DNA from 4 places in the Rhizobium brockwellii genome. Region 2 is predicted to be linked to each of the others. Evidence: predicted binding sites of a transcription regulator. Region 2 holds the regulator's gene; each other region holds the start of a gene.
The links. The regulator PhoB, encoded in region 2, activates phosphate uptake and scavenging genes when phosphate is short. The targets are predictions, from matches to a motif close to TGTCATNNANCTGTCAT.
Positions count from the first base shown of each region.

Region 1 (4,484 bases), on a different replicon from region 2:
CGAGTTGGCCCTCCAGGCGACGCACCGCTTCGCTGAGGAAGGAGGCGCTGCTGCCGCTGACGCGCGCCCCTTCACGAAAACCCCCGGCACGGGCCACGGCAACGAAGGCATTGAGATCACCCAGATCCGCTTTCACTGTTCGCCACTCCGCACAGCCCGTGCGGATTGTAGCCAATTTTCACGCGTGCCGACAATGCTTATCTTGGGCCTATCTTGGCGTCATCTCTTGAAAGGAATTAAGTCATGTCCACTACCGATCAGTCCGGCACATTCAACCTCGGCGGCCGCAGCGTGAAGCGGCTCGGCTATGGCGCCATGCAGCTTGCCGGGCCTGGCGTGTTTGGCCCGCCCAAAGATCATGGCGCAGCCTTGGCCGTGCTGCGAGAGGCGGTCACGAGCGGCGTAAACCATATCGACACCAGCGACCTCTATGGCCCGCACGTCACCAACCAGATCATCCGCGAAGCGCTGCATCCCTATCGCGACGATCTCGTCATCGTCACCAAGATCGGCGCCCGGCGCGGCGCGGATGGATCGTGGATGCCGGCCTTCTCGCGTGAAGAACTGACCGCGGCAGTGCACGACAATCTCCGCAATCTCGGCCTCGATGTGCTTGATGTCGTCAATCTCAGGATCATGTTCGACGTGCATGGTCCGGCCGAAGGGTCGATCGAAGCGCCGCTGACAGTGCTCGCCGATCTTCAGCGGCAAGGCCTGGTGCGTCACGTCGGGCTGAGCAACGTCACATCCAAGCAGATCACCGAAGGGCGTGGGATCACCGAGATCATCTGCGTGCAGAACCAGTACAATCTCGCGCATCGGGCCGACGATGCCCTGATCGACGATCTCGCGCGCGACGGCATTGCCTATGTACCATTCTTCCCGCTCGGCGGGTTCAGCCCGCTGCAGTCGTCCACCCTGTCCGATGTCGCCACACGCCTCAATGCCACGCCGATGCAGGTGGCACTCGCCTGGCTGCTGCGTCGCGCGGAAAACATCCTGCTGATTCCCGGCACTTCGTCCGTCGGCCATCTCAGGGAGAACCTCGCCGCCGCCGGGCTCGCGCTGCCGGATGAGGCCGTCTCGGAATTGAACCGCATGGCTGATGTCGCCGCCTGAAGGTCTCCGACGATCCAACGCTACGCCACGCTCTTCCGTGGCGTAGCGTAGCAACCCGCCGTTGCGGCTATGCTGTCAATAGCGCTCCGGCACGAGCATTTCAGGCGGAACCGGCGACCTGTTGTAATCGGCATGACGGATGCGATCCGGCAACTGGATCTCCAGTTTCGGAACATCCTCATAAGGGATCTGTTCGAGAAGATGGGCAATGCAGTTCAACCGCGCCCGTTTCTTGTCCACGGCCTGTACCACCCACCAGGGTGCGTCCTCCGTGTGCGTCCGCGCCAGCATCTCTTCCTTGGCTTTGGTGTATTCCTCCCAATGGACACGGCTTTCCATATCCATCGGTGAGAGCTTCCATTGCTTCAGCGGATCGTGGATACGCATCTTGAAGCGGAATTCCTGCTCCTCGTCGGTGATCGAAAACCAGTACTTGATCAGCACGATACCGGAGCGGACGAGCATCCGCTCGAATTCAGGCACCGAGCGGAAGAACTCCTCGAGTTCTTCCTCGGTGCAGAACCCCATGACGCGCTCGACGCCGGCGCGATTGTACCAGCTTCGGTCAAAGAGCACCATTTCGCCGGCGGTCGGAAGATGCGGGACATAACGCTGGAAATACCATTGATGACGTTCCCGCTCGGTGGGCGCGGGCAGCGCGACCGTCCGGCAAACGCGCGGATTGAGCCGCTGGGTCACGCGCTTGATCGCGCCACCCTTGCCGGCCGAATCCCGCCCTTCGAACAGCACCACCACCTTCAGCTTCTTATGCTGGACCCAATCCTGCAACCGCACCAGTTCATGCTGCAGCCGGAAAAGCTCCCTGAAGTAGATCTTTCGCTCGATCGTCTGCTCCGCCGGTTCCGACATTCCTTCGGCAACCAGATCGTCCAGCCGGTCTTCCTCCATCTGCATTTCCAGCTCTTCATCGAAGCTGTCGGCGATTTCGGCCTTAATACGGCTGAGCTGGTCCTGAGGTGTTTGAGTCATGGCCTTTTCCTTCCTGCTTTTTTTGACAGGAGCATGTCACTGCGAAGTTTGTGTGACAGTTCGGCTAACCGGAAGCCGGAACAGCAACGTCCCGATCTCTCAAGCCGATGCTTGCGGCGTCGAATGCGCTTCAGCCGCCGAGCGCGCCTACAACTGCCCCGTCCGGTACTGGTCGACAAGGTTCCGGCAGGCGCGGATCGTCAGAGCCATGACGGTGAGCGTGGTGCCGGCGATGCCGCTGCCGGGGAAGGCGCTGGCGTCGGTGACGATGAGGTTCGGAGCATCCCAGACCTGGTTGTAGGGATTGAGCACAGAAGCTTGCCGATTTTCGCCCATGCGCGCGCCGCCCGTCTCATGGATTGCCGCGCCCATGCACATGGTCTTGCGGAACCATTTGCGGAACATGAAGCGGCTGAAGGTATCGGCTTCGGGAAAGGCGCCCTTGCCCATCTCCTTGAGGCCGGTGGGCGAGCCGATGAATTCGAGGTCGCCGCCGACTTCCTTGATCATCGCGATCAGCGTTTCCTCCTGCCTTCTGAGCAGCGCCTGTTCCTCCTCCTGCATGACGCAGCGGATATGTGGCACGGGAATGTTCCAGGCATCCCTACGCCTGACGTCGAGCGTGATGCGATTGTCTGCATAGGGCAGCATCCGGCCGAAACCGAAGAAGGCGAGACGTGCATCTGTGTCCCCGGAGACCGGCGCGCGGCCGACGCTTCCCTGGTAGTCGAAATCGCCGCGGGCGGCGTCGCCCTCGCCGAAGCGGGGAATGAAGATCCCGCCTGACGGATTGTAGAACGGGTCGGTCGGCGCAGACTCGTCGACCGCCCAACCCTTCGCCTTCGAAAAGGACCCAAACGCGAGGCACGGAAGCTGATCCATAAAATAGCGGCCGAGGGCACCCGAGCTGTTGCCGAGCCCATCAGGATGTTTCGCCGACGCCGAATTCAGCAGCAGTCGCACGCTCTCTATCGGCGAGGCCGAAAGCACCACCGTCGCGGCGCGCGCGGTCGATACTTCGCCCGTATTGCGATCGATGAACTCCGCTCCGGTGGCGTGGCCGGTCTTCTCGTCCGTGGTGATGCGGCGAACGACGGCGTCGTAGCGGACTGTCAGTTGGCCGGTCGCCTTTGCTTCTCGCAGCGGTCGCGGCATGCGGTCGGCGTCCGGCGCGATGTAGCGCCAGGAAACGACATGCCTTTCCGGCCAACGGTATTCAACCGCCTGCTTGAAGATCTGTTCGGCGGGCGTCAGGCTTGCCGGCTTCGCATAGATGCCATCTGGCAGCGTGGCCACGTTGTCCTTGTTGCCGTAGAGCCCGAGATGGGCCTCGACCTCGTCGTAGAAAGGCACCAGCTCGTCATAGGAGACCGGCCAGTCCACGCCCTTTCCGGCGCGTGAGCGGATCTTGAAATCGTCGTCGGTCCAGCGCAGCAGCACCCGGCCGAAACTGTGGAGGCGCCCACCGCCCTGGCGGCCGCGGATCCAGAGGAAGGGTTCGCCCTTCGGCGTCGTATAGGGGTTCTTGCGGTCGTTGACGAAGAAATGGCTGAAGCGCTCGGTGAAAAAGGCTGCGCGCGCCTGGATCGGCTGGCCCTTGAGGGTGGCCCGCGCGCGCTCCCATATATTGATGCTGCTTGCCGGCGCCTTCTTGCGGGCGGGATCGAAATCCTTCGGTCCGACCGCGGGGCCGGCCTCGAGCAGCAGCACCGACAATCCCTGTGCCGTCAGTTCCTTCACCGCAAAAGAACCCGCCGCGCCGGAGCCGATCACCAGCGCATCATAGACGATCTCAGACATGTATTTTCAAATCCTGTCCTGAAGCAATCCTCAAAACGGCGCGAAGCGCGTCCGGAATTGCGGGAAAACAAAGGGATGGCGCGTTACAGCCGCGATCCGTCAGCGCCGAAGAGGGATGCCTTGGCGATATCGAGCCCGGGAGCCACGGCATCGCCGGGCTGCAGGGTGACATCGCCCATGAGCCGGAGCGAAAGGCTCTGGTCCGCCCAGTCGAACCAGACGACGGCGTCCGAGCCCATCGGCTCGACGACGGAAACGCGACCGGGAATGGTGGGTAGGCCGCTCGTGGCGCCATCGAGCACAAGGTGTTCCGGGCGAAAGCCGAGCGTTGCCGGTCCTTCCGCTGCGTCCGCTCGAAAGGAATAACCGGAGAGATCGACAGTGAGCTCCTTGCTCTGGAAGACCAGCGCGCCGTTGCCGCGCTCGATCCGGCCCTCGGCGAAATTCATCGCCGGAGCGCCGATGAAACCGGCAACGAAGAGATTGGCCGGACGGCGGTAGATTTCAGCCGGAGAGGCGAGTTGCTGGATCACGCCGTCCCGCATGATGGCGATGCGGTCGGCCAGCGTCAGGGC
Region 1 covers NZ_CP053443.1:227,004-231,487, reverse strand. The annotation lists gene RLCC275e_RS32650 (LysR family transcriptional regulator) at 1-136, opposite strand, end outside; gene RLCC275e_RS32645 (aldo/keto reductase family oxidoreductase) at 244-1,119, shown strand; gene ppk2 (polyphosphate kinase 2) at 1,195-2,109, opposite strand; gene RLCC275e_RS32635 (GMC oxidoreductase) at 2,257-3,909, opposite strand; gene RLCC275e_RS32630 (ABC transporter ATP-binding protein) at 3,993-4,484, opposite strand, start outside.
Region 1: the regulator PhoB is predicted to act here: its motif matches at 2,132-2,148, upstream of ppk2 (polyphosphate kinase 2).

Region 2 (4,484 bases):
GAGCGGGAAACCGCCGCCGATGCCCTTGGCGACCGCCATGATGTCGGGTGTGATGCCCGACCATTCATGGGCGAAGAGCTTGCCGGTGCGGCCGACGCCGGTCTGGACCTCGTCGAGGATCAACAGCAGATCGTTGTCGTCGCAGAGCTGGCGAAGCGCCTTCATGAACTCAGGCGTGGCAGGACGAACGCCGCCCTCGCCCTGCACCGGCTCGATGAGGATGGCGGACGTCGCCTCGGTGATCGCGGCGCGGACCGCTTCGATATCACCGAAAGGCACCTGATCGAAACCCGGCGCCTTGGGGCCGAAACCTTCGAGATATTTTTCCTGGCCGCCGGCGGCGATCGTCGCCAGCGTCCGTCCGTGGAAGGCGCCTTCGAAGGTGATGATATGGAAGCGCTCGGGATGGCCCTTGGAAAACTGATAGCGGCGGGCCGTCTTGATCGCGCATTCGAGCGCCTCGGCACCTGAGTTGGTGAAGAACACCTTGTCGGCGAAGGTGGCGTCGGTCAGGCGTTTAGCCAGACGCTCCTGTCCGGGGATCTCATAGATGTTCGACAGGTGCCAGACCTTGTCGGCCTGCTCCTTCAGCGCGCCGACCACATGCGGATTGCTGTGGCCGACGGAGGTGACGGCGACGCCGGCGCCGAAATCGAGATATCGCTCGCCAGTTTCGGTGATCAGCCATACGCCCTCGCCTCGCTCGAACCGCAGTGGGGCACGAGAATAGGTGTCATAAAGCGGCGCGGCTTCAGCCATGGCGCGATCTCCATCAAAGTTGCCGGGCAATGACTCCGGCTAAGGAAACCAGGCCCGAAAAATCAAAAATGCCGCCTTGCGGCGGCGAGTGGCACTATTTCCTTTTCGCGCTGCAATGTCAACAAAACGGCGCCCTTAGCGTATGCAGCACAGGTGTACAGCGGCATTTTCAGTCTTCAACAGGCATTATTGCAGAAATGCCACGCAGGGACAGCAAGTTGGGGAAAACTACGAATTCGATTCATCCGGATTCATGCGACTCTTGTCACGGAGTCAGGCTCACACTAGGTTAAAGATCAATTACTAGACTGCATGCGGCGGAACTAGTCACCAAAATTGATCAAGCGTTTCTTGTTTCGGAGCTCCCGGGACAACGGTGAGGGATTCTGCCATCACCAACGCAAAAGGTGGAGACAGGGCATGAACTGGACAGACGAGCGGGTCGAGAAACTCAAGAAGCTTTGGGCCGAAGGACTGAGCGCCAGCCAGATCGCGGCACAACTTGGCGGTGTCAGCCGAAACGCGGTCATCGGTAAAGTGCACCGGCTGTGCCTTCCCGGCCGTGCCAAGGCCGGCGGCACCAACACCGCGGCGCGAACGCCGAAGCGCAATACATCGGCGCCGCGCGCGCCGAACTTCGCCTCTCGGATCACCACCCGCACCGTCACCCGCCAGCAGGGCGCGACGATGCTGAAGGAAGAGATCGAGATCGAAACGATCGAGGAAATGGAATACGTGCCGAGAGGCAATGTGGTGGTGCCGATTTCGCGCCGCCTCGGCCTGACGGAACTGACCGAGCGCACCTGCAAGTGGCCGGTCGGCGATCCGCTGAAGGACGACTTCCATTTCTGCGGCTGCGAATCCCCCGACAATTCGCCCTATTGCAGCTATCACCAGAAGCTTGCCTACCAGCCGGTCAACGAACGCCGCCGGGCAGCCGCGCGGGCCAGCTGAGGGGGCTGACCATCGTTAGAATGCAGAAAACGGGCCGAGTGGCCCGTTTTTTTATGCGCGGATGGAAGCTCAGGTTTCCCTCCGTCATGCTCGGCCTTGTGCCGAGCATCTGATCACCTCAACCACTTGAGAGAAAAAACTTTATTTTCAAATGCTTAATTTGGCGTGCGCAGATCCTCGGCACAAGGCCGAGGATGACGTCGCGGGTTTTGCCGGGGCTTTGCCAGCAGGCTCAGATGAAAGCCCTCAGGCTTCCATCGAATAACCGGCGCCGCGGACGGTGCGGATGACGTCCTGCATGTTGGAGAAATTCAGCGCCTTGCGCAGGCGGCCGACATGGACGTCGACGGTGCGCTCGTCGACATAGATATCGTGGCCCCAGACACCATCCAACAGCTGTGAGCGGGAGAAGACCCGGCCCGGCGACGACATCAGGAATTCCAGCAGGCGGAATTCGGTGGGGCCGAGGCGGACTTCGCGGGTCTTGCGATGGACGCGATGGGTCTCACGGTCGAGCTCGATGTCACCGCATTTCAGCACCGTCGACAGCACCTCGGGACGGGCGCGACGCAGCATCGCCTTGACGCGGGCAACGAGCTCGGGGGTCGAGAAGGGCTTGACGACATAATCGTCGGCGCCCGTCGACAATCCGCGGACACGCTCGCTCTCTTCGCCGCGCGCCGTCAGCATGATGATCGGCAGACGCTCGGTCTCCGGCCGCATGCGCAGGCGCCGGCAGAGCTCGATGCCGGAGACGCCGGGCAGCATCCAATCAAGGATGAGAAGATCGGGCGTGCGCTCCTGAAGCCGCATTTCGGCTTCGTCGCCACGAAGGATGGTATCGACCTCGAAGCCTTCCGCTTCGAGATTGTAGCGAAGAAGCACGCTGAGGGCTTCCTCGTCTTCAACAACTGCAACTCTCGGGATCATGCGTGTCGGTCTCCTCGCGCATGATCCTTAAACCAGGGTGATTTAAGCAATGCATCCTGCGCAAATTCAGAAATTGGCTGCGACCTCTTGCGCGCCCGGATGGGCGCGCACGCAAGCGGCGGGGTGTAGGCGGTTATTCGGTGACCGCGCCGACGGTGTTGGCGCTGTCGTCCTTCGGACGGTCGCCTTCCGGCTGCGCGCCTGTCGTCATGTAAAAGATCGTCTCGGCGATGTTGGTGGCGTGGTCGCCGATGCGCTCGATGTTCTTGGCGCAGAAGAGAAGATGCGTGCAGCTGGTGATGTTGCGCGGATCTTCCATCATGTAGGTCAGGAGCTCGCGGAACAGCGAGGTGTACATCGCGTCGATCTCGTTGTCGCGTTCGCGGATCGCATTCGCCTTGTCGGCGGAACGATTGGTGTAGACGTCGAGCACTTCCTTGAGCTGGACGAGCGCCAGCTCGGACAGATGCTCGAGGCCGCGGGCGAGCTTGCGGGGAACGCCGGTGCTTTGGACGGCGATGACGCGCTTGGCAGTGTTCTTGCCGAGGTCGCCGACACGTTCGAGATCGGCGGCGATGCGGATCGAACCCATGATTTCGCGCAGGTCCGCGGCCATCGGCTGGCGGCGGGCGATGGTGACGATCGCCTTGTCGCCGATTTCGCGTTCGGCGTGATCGAGGATCACATCGTCGGAGATGACCTTCTGCGCCAGCGCGGTATCGCCGTTGACGAGCGCCCGCACGGCTTCGGCGACCATCTGCTCGGCCAGGCCGCCCATTTCGGAAATCCGCCTGGACAGGAACTTCAGATCATCATCATAGGCAGAATAAATATGTGTCGATGCCATGGGGCTTTATCCTCGAATAACGGAAAGGCTTGGTGACGCCAAAATCAGCCGAAGCGACCCATGATGTAGTCCTGGGTGCGCGGATCGTCGGGATTGGTGAACATCTTGTCGGTGTCGTTCTCCTCGACGAGATTGCCGAGGTGGAACATGGCGGTGCGCTGCGAAACACGCGCGGCCTGCTGCATGGAGTGGGTGACGATGACGATCGTGTAGTTCTCGCGCAGCTCGTGGATCAGCTCCTCGACCTTGGCGGTGGCGATCGGGTCGAGCGCCGAGCAGGGCTCGTCCATCAGGATCACTTCCGGGCTGACGGCGACGGCACGCGCAATGCAGAGGCGCTGCTGCTGACCGCCCGACAGGCCGGTGCCGGACTCGTGCACGCGGTCCTTGACCTCGTTCCAGAGGCCGGCGCGCTGCAGGCTGGTCTCGACGATCTGGTCGAGATCGGCCTTCGACTTGGCGAGGCCATGGATGCGCGGGCCGTAGGAGACGTTTTCGTAGATCGTCTTCGGGAACGGGTTCGGCTTCTGGAAGACCATGCCGACGCGGGCGCGAAGTTCGACGACGTCGATATCGGGATCATAGATATCGTCGGTGTCGAGCGTGATCTTGCCGGTGACGCGGCAGCCGTCGATCGTGTCGTTCATGCGGTTGAGGCTGCGCAGGAAGGTCGACTTGCCGCAGCCGGACGGGCCGATCAGGGCGGTTACGGTGTTTTCGCGGATGTTCAGGTTCACATCGAATAGCGCGCGCTTTTCGCCGTAGTAAACCGAGACATCCTTTCCGATCATCTTATACGGGACGTTGCTCATCTTGTGATCCAGCGCCTTTTCAACTGCAGCTTCCGTCAACATGTTCATGATCTTGTAACTCCGTTTACCAGCGGCGCTCGAAGCGACGACGCAAGAGGATGGCGCCCATGTTCATGACGATCAGGAACAGGAGCAGGACGATGATGGCACCCGAAGTACGCTCAACGAAGGCACGTTCGGCC
Region 2 covers NZ_CP053439.1:161,164-165,647, reverse strand. The annotation lists gene RLCC275e_RS00825 (aspartate aminotransferase family protein) at 1-759, opposite strand, end outside; gene RLCC275e_RS00820 (GcrA family cell cycle regulator) at 1,180-1,713, shown strand; gene phoB (phosphate regulon transcriptional regulator PhoB) at 1,960-2,643, opposite strand; gene phoU (phosphate signaling complex protein PhoU) at 2,777-3,490, opposite strand; gene pstB (phosphate ABC transporter ATP-binding protein PstB) at 3,535-4,350, opposite strand; gene pstA (phosphate ABC transporter permease PstA) at 4,367-4,484, opposite strand, start outside.

Region 3 (4,484 bases), 130 kb from region 2:
CATGGTGACGGGCATCACCCGAAACTATTCGACGGCGCTCGAAGATGTGCGCCGCTGCATCGACGAGAAGCCAGGCCACCGCGTCATCGGCGTATCCTTGGCGCTCTGCCGCGGCCGCACCGTCTTCGTTGCCGATACGGCGGTGCACGACATGCCGACGGCCGAGGAGCTTGCCGATATCGCCGAGGAAGCTGCGGGTCTCGCGCGGCGCATGGGTTATCCGCCGCGTGTCGCCCTGCTGGCCTATTCCACCTTCGGCCATCCTTCGGGCGAACGCTCCGAGCGGGTGCGCGAGGCGGTGAAGATCCTTGACAAGCGCCGCGTCGATTTCGAATATGACGGTGAGATGGCCGCCGACGTTGCTCTGAACCGCAAGGTGATGGAGCAATATCCCTTCTGCCGCCTCTCCGGCCCGGCCAACGTCCTCGTCATGCCGGCCTTCCACTCGGCCTCGATCTCGACCAAGATGCTGCAGGAGCTCGGCGGCTCCACGGTGATCGGCCCGATCCTCGTCGGTCTCGACAAGCCGGTGCAGATCACCTCGATGGGCGCCAAGGACAGCGACATCGTCAACATGGCGGCGATCGCCGCCTACGGGGCGGGTTCGTAAACTCCTCCGGTCGACACTATGAGACGGCATCTTGTGCCCGGCCGACGACACGTCGGCCAGGCACAAGTTTTTTGCGGTTTTGCGTCCGGAGCATGAAAACAAAGAAATAGAGCACTTCCGTGATTCGAAGAAAAACGGAAATGCTCTAGGTTGCAGATAATGAACTGCCGAAGTCGCGAACGATGAAGAGCAGCGATGCTAGCTCTTAGCTCGCGAAGCGGCCGGCATCGGCGCCGTAATAATTCAGGTAACGGTCCGAGATGCTGGAGATCGGCAGCACGATTAGCACGTCGGTCGTGTTGAAGGCATGATCGATGACCGCGCTGGAGCCGACCATCGCGCCGAGGCGGAGATAGCCCTTGATCAACGGCGGCAGGGCCATCAACGCCCGCTTCGGATTGATGGCTTCGATCGGCATCAAGTCCATGTTGCGGGCGAGATCCGGCAGCGCCCCGACGGCCCATTCGTCCTTCGCCAGCACGTTGTGGTAGAGAAAGGACAGCGCCAGCGCATGGCTTTCGAGATAGACGCCGGGGAAAGAGGCGCAGCCGAACATGGCGCTGACGCCGTGCTTCAGCGCATAGGCCCAGTTGCCCTGCCACAGAAGCTCGACGGTGCGCTTGGTGCGGTATTCCGGCAGCACGCAGGAGCGGCCGAGCTCCATGAAGCGCTTGTCCGGATGTTTGGCAATAAGGCCCTCGATTTCGAATTCGGAAGCCGAGTAAAAACCGCCATTGGCGATGGCGACATCTTGACGCAACAGCCTGTAGGTGCCGACGATCTGGTCTTCGGGGTCGCCCTCGATCGAGCGGTCGAGAACCAGAAGATGGTCGCAGACAGCGTCATAGGCGTCGACGTCACGCTGCCGGCGCATGGCATCCAGCGGCAGCTGCGCCTTCATTTCGTCGACGAAGACGCGGTAGCGCACGGCCTGGGCGGCATCGATCTCGCGTGCCGTGCGGGCAAGGCGGGTCTCCAGATTGCCGATACGGCCGAGGATATCGCCGTCCTTCTGTACAGCAGCCGTCGAGGGCGGTGCAGCCTCCGCGGTGGTGTCACGATTCAGGATGTCGATGGCGGACATGACGATTCTCCCGTTGCCGGCTTATCGACGCCATAAAACACTTCTCTACGACAGGAAAGTGACATTTTGAATTTCCCGGCGCAAGAAACATGCCGGTTCCCGAGGCGCTCACCGCGCCTCTGCCCGGCGGGCGGAAAGGGCGGCGACCGCTTGAACTTCGGTCAGCAGCCGCACCGGATCGACCGGCTTTACCATGACGCGGTTGGCGCCGTTGAGCAAGACCTGGCGGCGCGATTCGTCACTCTTGTCGGCCGTCAGCACGATCACCGGCACCGAGGCGAGATCGAGCCGCCGCTCATGGCCGCGCAGGCGTCCCAGCATGTCGATGCCATTGCCGCCAGGCATCGAGAGGTCGCTGATGATGATATCGGGCCGAGCATTCGCCTCGCAGAGCGCGTAGTCGAGCAGGGTCTCGAAATCCTCGACATGGCGCACCTTATGCCCGCCCTTTTCCAGGACGACGCGCACCAGCATGGCATTGATCGGATCGTCCTCGCCGAGCAGGATGCTGAGCCCGCTGGCGGCAACCAGCGTCTCCGCCACCGAAAGGCTGAAGCCCGGCTGGTTGTCGTTCAGCGCGTCACGCTTCTCCATGCCGCGCATGCGCCCGCGCAGCACGTCGATCAGCGACTGTTCGCGCAGCGGCCGGATCAGCCAGGCATCGAAGAGGTCGAGCGGATGGGCGCTACGCTCTTCCGGATTGACGAGCAGCACCTTGCGCAGACCAAGGGCGGCGATTTCGGCGCGATCGGCAAGATGGGCGGAAAATTCCGCCGACATCCGATGGTCGATGATGATATCGGTCGGCCGCCGCCCGCTCTTTACCAGCCCAAGCAGTGTTGCCCGCGCCGTCTCGCCGTCGCCGACAAGATGGCAGAGGCCGCCGAGCGTGGTGATCGTTTCGGCGATGGCGGTGCGCGCCGCACCTGCCGGCGCCAGCAGCACGACGCTGTTGCCTGAAAGCAGCGTGTTTCGCCGGTCGGGGCGCTCGCTGTCGATATCGACAGGGAAGCGGATGGTGAATTCGCTGCCTCGGCCCTTTTCGCTGGTAACCGTCAGCGCGCCGTTGAATTCGCGCATGATGCGGGCGGAGATGGCAAGGCCGAGGCCGGTCCCGCTGCTCTTGTCGACAACGCTGCCACCCTGCTCGAACTCGCCGAAGACGCGCGCCTGCTCCTCCGCCGTCATGCCGGGACCGCTGTCGGTCACGGTGATCGACAGGTCGTCGCCGTCGAGCGACACGCGGATGAAGACGCCGCCGACCTGGGTGAACTTCACGGCATTGCCGATGACGTTGAACAGAACCTGGCGCAGCCGCGCCGGGTCGAAGCTCATATTTTCGGGCACGTCGGAGGACACGGTGGCGCCGATCTCGATACCCTTTTCATGCGCCCGGTGGGCGAGCATCTCGACGACGCTTTCCAGAAGCTTGCGCAGCGATTCCGAGCGCGGGTGCAGCGCGAAGCGGCCGACTTCGATGGTGGAGAAATCGAGCAGATCCTCGACGAGCTGCGTCAATGCGTGGCCGGACTGGCGGATGTTGGCGAGATAGTTTTGCTGCTCCTGCGTCAGCCGCGTTTCGGCGATCAGATGCGTCATGCCGAGGATGCCGGAAAGCGGCGTGCGCACCTCGTGGCTGACGGTGGCAAGCAGCCTCGATTTGGCGGCGCTGTTATATTCGGCCTTCTGGCGGGCCTCCTCGCGGCCCTGCGCGATCAGCCGCTCGTCGGTGACGTCGCGGGCAACGCTCTGCAGCAGCAGGCGGCCGTTCGCCGGGTCGCGGGTAACGACGTCACGCCAGAGGAAGATGCGCTGGCCCTCCGGCGTCGAGATCTCGACATCGTAGCAGTGCGGTATCGGACCGGGGCGGAAGGCAAGGCCGATCTCCTCGCAGGTTTTTCCTTCCGGGCGCAGCCGCCCGGTCAGGCGGCGAAACGTGTCATTGGCGGAGATGATGCGCCGGTCCATGGTGCGGCTGACCGTGATGTCGCCGAGCACGTCGTGCACGTCGGCAAACAGCTTTGCGCCGCCATTCTCATCCGGCTTGGATTGGCCGGGGCGCTGCCCGGCCTTGCGCGAGCGAACCATCAGCAGGGCATAACTGGCGATGACGGCAAGGCCAAGAACGACGAGACCGCCCGAAAGCAGCAGCGGATCGCCGGCATGGGCAAGCAGCATCAGGATCGTTGCGGCAAGAAGGCCGGCGCCGCCAAGCCAGTAGAACAGCAGGCGCCGTGTCGGTGCAGGTCCGCCCTGGCGGTCATCGGCGCCCCGGGGTGCCGGTGCGTTCGGTCGTGCGAAGACCGCCTCCATCCGCTTCTCATGCGGCTTGGCGGCGGGTCCACCGAAGGCGGCGGACAATCTTTCCTGCAACTGTCCCAGGTTCTGCATGCTATCTGGATAACATGAGGCCCGTTCCGAATGCCTTCAGGATTTCGATAAGATTTTAGCGGCTGGCCTTTTTCGGCAGTAGCAGCTCATCGAGAATGACGCAGCCGGCGCCGATGGTGATGAAACTGTCGGCGAGATTGAAGACCGCGAAGGACCAACTCTCAGTGTAGAAAAGAATGTAATCGATCACATGCCCATAGGCGAAGCGGTCGACGAGATTGCCGATCGCGCCGGCGATGATCAGCGCATAACCGAGATGGGCGATCCAGCGATCCTTCGCCGTGCGGTACCACAGCCAGATGACGAAGGCGACGATGATGAGCCGCATGCCGACGATGAACCAGCCGTCCATGCCCGACAGCATCGAAAAGGCGACGCCGAGATTGTAGGTGCGGTAGA
Region 3 covers NZ_CP053439.1:35,625-40,108, forward strand. The annotation lists gene RLCC275e_RS00175 (NADP-dependent malic enzyme) at 1-610, shown strand, start outside; gene olsB (l-ornithine N(alpha)-acyltransferase) at 816-1,694, opposite strand; gene RLCC275e_RS00185 (PAS domain-containing hybrid sensor histidine kinase/response regulator) at 1,803-4,085, opposite strand; gene lspA (signal peptidase II) at 4,141-4,484, opposite strand, start outside.
Region 3: the regulator PhoB is predicted to act here: its motif matches at 1,742-1,758, upstream of olsB (l-ornithine N(alpha)-acyltransferase).

Region 4 (4,484 bases), 780 kb from region 2:
GCGCTGATCGCCGGCAGCGTCGCCGCCTGGTTCATCGTCGCCCGCATCATGCGCCTGCCCTCGACCTTTCTGCCCGACGTGGCGGGACTGACGCTTGTGACCGCGCTCGTCCTGACCGTCGGCATCGGCCTGATCGGCACCTGGCGCATCCTCGGGCAGAAGGCGGCCCCCGTCTTGCGCGAGCTTTGAGTAGGAAACGGCACTCAAACCCTTCACCTTACGGCGATTTAACCGACCGAGGCTTTGCAAGCCTCTTGTTTGCAAAGGACGAAAGCCTCATATTATCCGCAGGCATGCTGGAGCTCCGCAGCGGCGCCCGGGTCGAAAACCCCGACACCGTATTTCCATCGGAGCTTGTAAGAGGAAACTATGGCTGATCTTCGTAACTATCAAAGCCGCGCTCAGACCGGCGAGATGATTGATCAAGGCCTGCGCGCTTATATGCTCAAGGTCTACAACCTGATGGCGCTGGGTCTGGCGATCACCGGTGTGGCCGCATATCTGTCGTTCCAATTCGCCTTCGCCAATGGCGAGCTGACCGCTTTCGGTCAGGCGATCTATATCAGCCCGCTGAAGTGGGTGGTCATTCTGGCGCCGCTGGCTCTGGTGTTCTTCCTGAGCTTCCGGATCAATACGATGACGGTGGCCGCCGCCCAGACGACCTTTGCGGTCTACGCTGCGCTCGTCGGCCTATCGCTCTCATCGATCTTCCTGATCTACACAGGTCAGAGCGTCGTTCAGACCTTCTTCGTCACCGCCGCCTCCTTTGGCGCGCTGTCGCTTTACGGCTACACGACGAAGCGTAATCTGTCGGCGATGGGTTCGTTCCTGATGATGGGTCTTTTCGGCCTGATCATCGCCTCGATCGTCAACATCTTCCTGGCGTCGTCTGCCGTGCAGTTCGCCATCTCGGTGCTCGGCGTCCTGATCTTCGCAGGCCTCACCGCCTACGATACCCAGCGTATCAAGGAATTGTACCTGGAAGCCGATGACGTCGCCGTCGCCGGTCGCAAGGCGATCATGGGTGCGCTGACGCTCTATCTCGACTTCATCAACCTCTTCATGTTCCTGCTGCAGTTCATGGGCAACCGTAAATAAGCAGGGCAGACTGGGATGGAAAAGGCGGCTTCGGCCGCCTTTTTTGTTGCGCAGGCTTTCGCGGGATGGTTTTACGAAGACATATCCTCCCCAATGGATCCCGCCAACATGTCCTTCCTCCTGCGCGATGCCACGCAAGCCGATATTCCCGCCATTGCCGATATCTATCGCGAATCGGTCCTGAACGGCGTCGCGAGCTATGAGATCGTCCCGCCCTCCGAAGCCGACATGGCACAACGTTTTTCAGCGATCGTCGGCCAGCAATATCCCTATATCGCAGCCATCGGCACGGACGGGGCCTTGTTGGGCTACGCCTACGCCTCGGCCTTCCGCACGCGCCCCGCCTATCGCTGGCTGGTCGAGGATTCGATCTACCTGGCGCCGCAAGCCCGCGGTCGCGGCATCGGCAAGGCGCTGCTTGCCGAACTCATCATCCGCTGCACCACCCTCGGCTTTCGGCAGATGGCCGCCGTCATCGGTGGCGCCAGCCCCGCCTCGATCGCGCTCCATCGCAAGGCTGGCTTCGAGGAGGTCGGCCTGATGAAGGGCACCGGCTACAAGCACGGCCGCTGGCTGGATACGATGTTCATGCAGCGCGCCCTCGGCGAAGGCATGAGCACAGATCCGGACCCATCAGCCTATCCCGGCACGCTGTTTTCCGGCTGATGCGGCTTACTTGTCGACGAGCTTCAGGGCCTTGTCGAACACCTTCAGCACTTGGTTCAGCTCGTGACCGCGCTTCAGGATCGTGCCGTTGACGCTGATCACTGAATAGGCACCCTGCTTGGCGGCGAGCTTCGGGTTTTTCTCGATGCGGAAGAGCGGCATTTCGCCGGAACGCTTGAAAACGGAAAAGACCGCCCTGTCCTTCAGGTGATCGATGGCGTAGTCGCGCCATTCACCATCACCAACCATCCGGCCGTAAATCCAGAGGATCGCGTCCAGTTCGCGCCGGTGGAAGGTCACCGGAAGCGGGTCCTTGCTTTGTCTGTATTCCCTGAGATCGACGACGACTGAGGAACTGTGGTCGACGGAACGGCTTTCGCCGTGTCGCAAATCCGGCTGATCTGTCATCAGTCTCACAAGGCCTCCACATATGACAGGAGAGTGACAGTTTGCCCGAGCTGCCGCAAATTGCAAGAGTGCCGACTGTCACATTCAGCCGCACTACAGCGCCGCGCGTCTCTCGCGCAAGGGCGCTGGGCAGGCCAACGCTTTCTCCGCAGCGCCGCATTTCAGTCAAAACAGCGCCTCATTTGCAGGAGATTTATGAGCTCCAGTTTGGCGCCAACGCGCCAAAGGGCCCGGCGGAGCGTATCGACCTTAACCCCAGCCCCGAATACGCTCGGCCGGGCCGCCCCAGCATTTCATCCGTAACCGGATGAAATTTCAGATATTTTTGCCAGCCATCACCACGGTCGCGCCAAGGATCGCAGCCGGATCGCCGTCTGCGGTCGCCGATTGCAGCAGGATGGCGCAGCCCTCGAGCTGCGGCCGCTGCAGCACGCTGGCGGGCAGCGTCAGACTGGTCGCCTTGCCGTCCCACATGCCGACGGTTTCGACATTGGTGACGCTGTGCAGATAGGAGATCTTCTGGCCGCTGTTCTCGCCCTTTTCGACGTCGATCGTCTTTTCCTTGTCGAAATAGACCATCACGACATTGGCTTTGCCCTGTCCCGCGCCGATCTTGATCTCCAGCTCGTCGCCGCGCATCGCGGCGCTGATCGGAACGGTCAGCCCGTTGCCTTCGCTGCTATAGGTGTCGATCTTGCTGTTGATGCCATTCAGATCGGCGCCGGCCAGATGGTCGCGTCCATTGACGATGGCCTGCGGCGTGTAGACGTTGCTGCGGCCCATCGTCTTGGCATAGCCATACTGCCGCTCGGTGTTTTCCTTGGAGCTCAGCGTATCGGCCCAGCCGAGATAGTTCCAGTAATCGACATGATAGGCGAGCGCGATGACATCACCCTGGTTCACCAACTTACGGAAAGCGGCATCAGCGGGAGGACAGGAGGAGCAGCCCTGCGACGTGAAGAGTTCGACGACACCTTTCGGTGTGCCATCTTCGGCCTGCAACGGGCCTGAGAGAACAACGCCGGCGATCAGCGGAATCAAAAAACGGGGGGACATTCACCTGCACCTCTTTTTCAGCGCCGACGGCATGTTGGAACCGGAGGCCCTGACATATGAACGTACGAATAATCCTTCCGGGTCCAAACGAAAAGTCACGAACGGGTGAGACATAGCTAGACGGGAACTTGCGTAAAACAAATCATCGTGAGCCCCGTTTGAAGACTGTCGCCGCAAAGAAAAACCGCCGGAAACTGCTCTCCGGCGGCCATTATCATGTGAGTGTCTTAAAAATCAGGCAGCGAGGTCGCGCAGAACCGTCTGCAAGATGCCGCCATTGTTGAGGTAGACTACCTCGTCGAGCGTATCGACGCGCGACAGCAGCGGAACCTCCTTCACGGTGCCGTCGCCATAGGTGATCTTGGCGATCTTCTTCTCGCGCGGCTTGATCTTTTCCAGACCTTCGATGGTGACGAGTTCATCGCCCTTGAGGCCGAGGCTCTGCCAGGTCGTGCCCTCTTCGAAGACGAAGGGGATGATGCCCATGCCGACCAGGTTCGAGCGATGGATGCGCTCGAAGGACTGGGCGACCACCGCCTTGACCCCGAGCAGGTTGGTGCCCTTGGCAGCCCAGTCGCGCGAAGAGCCGTTGCCGTATTCGACACCGGCGAAGATGACGAGCGGCACGCCTTCCTGCTTGTACTGCATCGCGGCGTCGTAGATCGAGGTCTCTTCCTTCGACGGGTAATGGATGGTGTAGCCACCTTCCTTGCCGTTCGGGCCGAGCATGTGGTTGCGGATGCGGATATTGGCGAAGGTGCCGCGCATCATTACTTCATGGTTGCCGCGGCGCGTGCCGTACTGGTTGAAGTCGGCAACGGCGACGTCGTGGTCGATGAGGTAGGCGCCGGCCGGCGATGCCGCCTTGATCGAACCGGCCGGCGAGATGTGGTCGGTGGTGATCTTGTCGCCGAACAGGCCGAGAACGCGGGCGCCCTTGATATCGGAGACGCCGGTGCCCTTCTTGCCCATGCCGACGAAGTAGGGCGGGTTCTGAACATAGGTCGAATCGTCGTCCCAGGCATAGGTCTGGCCCGGCGGGACCTGAACGGCCTGCCAGTTGACGTCGCCCTTGAAGACGTCGGCGTACTTGCTTTCGTAAAGCTCGCGGGTCACGTATTTCAGGATGAATTCCTGGACTTCCTTGGAGGTCGGCCAGATGTCCTTGAGATAAACCGGGTTGCCGCTCTGGTCCTCGCCGATCGGCTCCTTGGTCAGATCCGTCTGCACCGTGCCGGCAAGCGCATAAGCGACGA
Region 4 covers NZ_CP053439.1:4,216,916-4,221,399, forward strand. The annotation lists gene RLCC275e_RS20695 (ABC transporter permease) at 1-189, shown strand, start outside; gene RLCC275e_RS20700 (Bax inhibitor-1/YccA family protein) at 370-1,098, shown strand; gene RLCC275e_RS20705 (GNAT family N-acetyltransferase) at 1,207-1,764, shown strand; gene RLCC275e_RS20710 (DUF2794 domain-containing protein) at 1,771-2,172, opposite strand; gene RLCC275e_RS20715 (DUF1223 domain-containing protein) at 2,488-3,228, opposite strand; gene acnA (aconitate hydratase AcnA) at 3,463-4,484, opposite strand, start outside.
Region 4: the regulator PhoB is predicted to act here: its motif matches at 2,195-2,211, upstream of RLCC275e_RS20710 (DUF2794 domain-containing protein).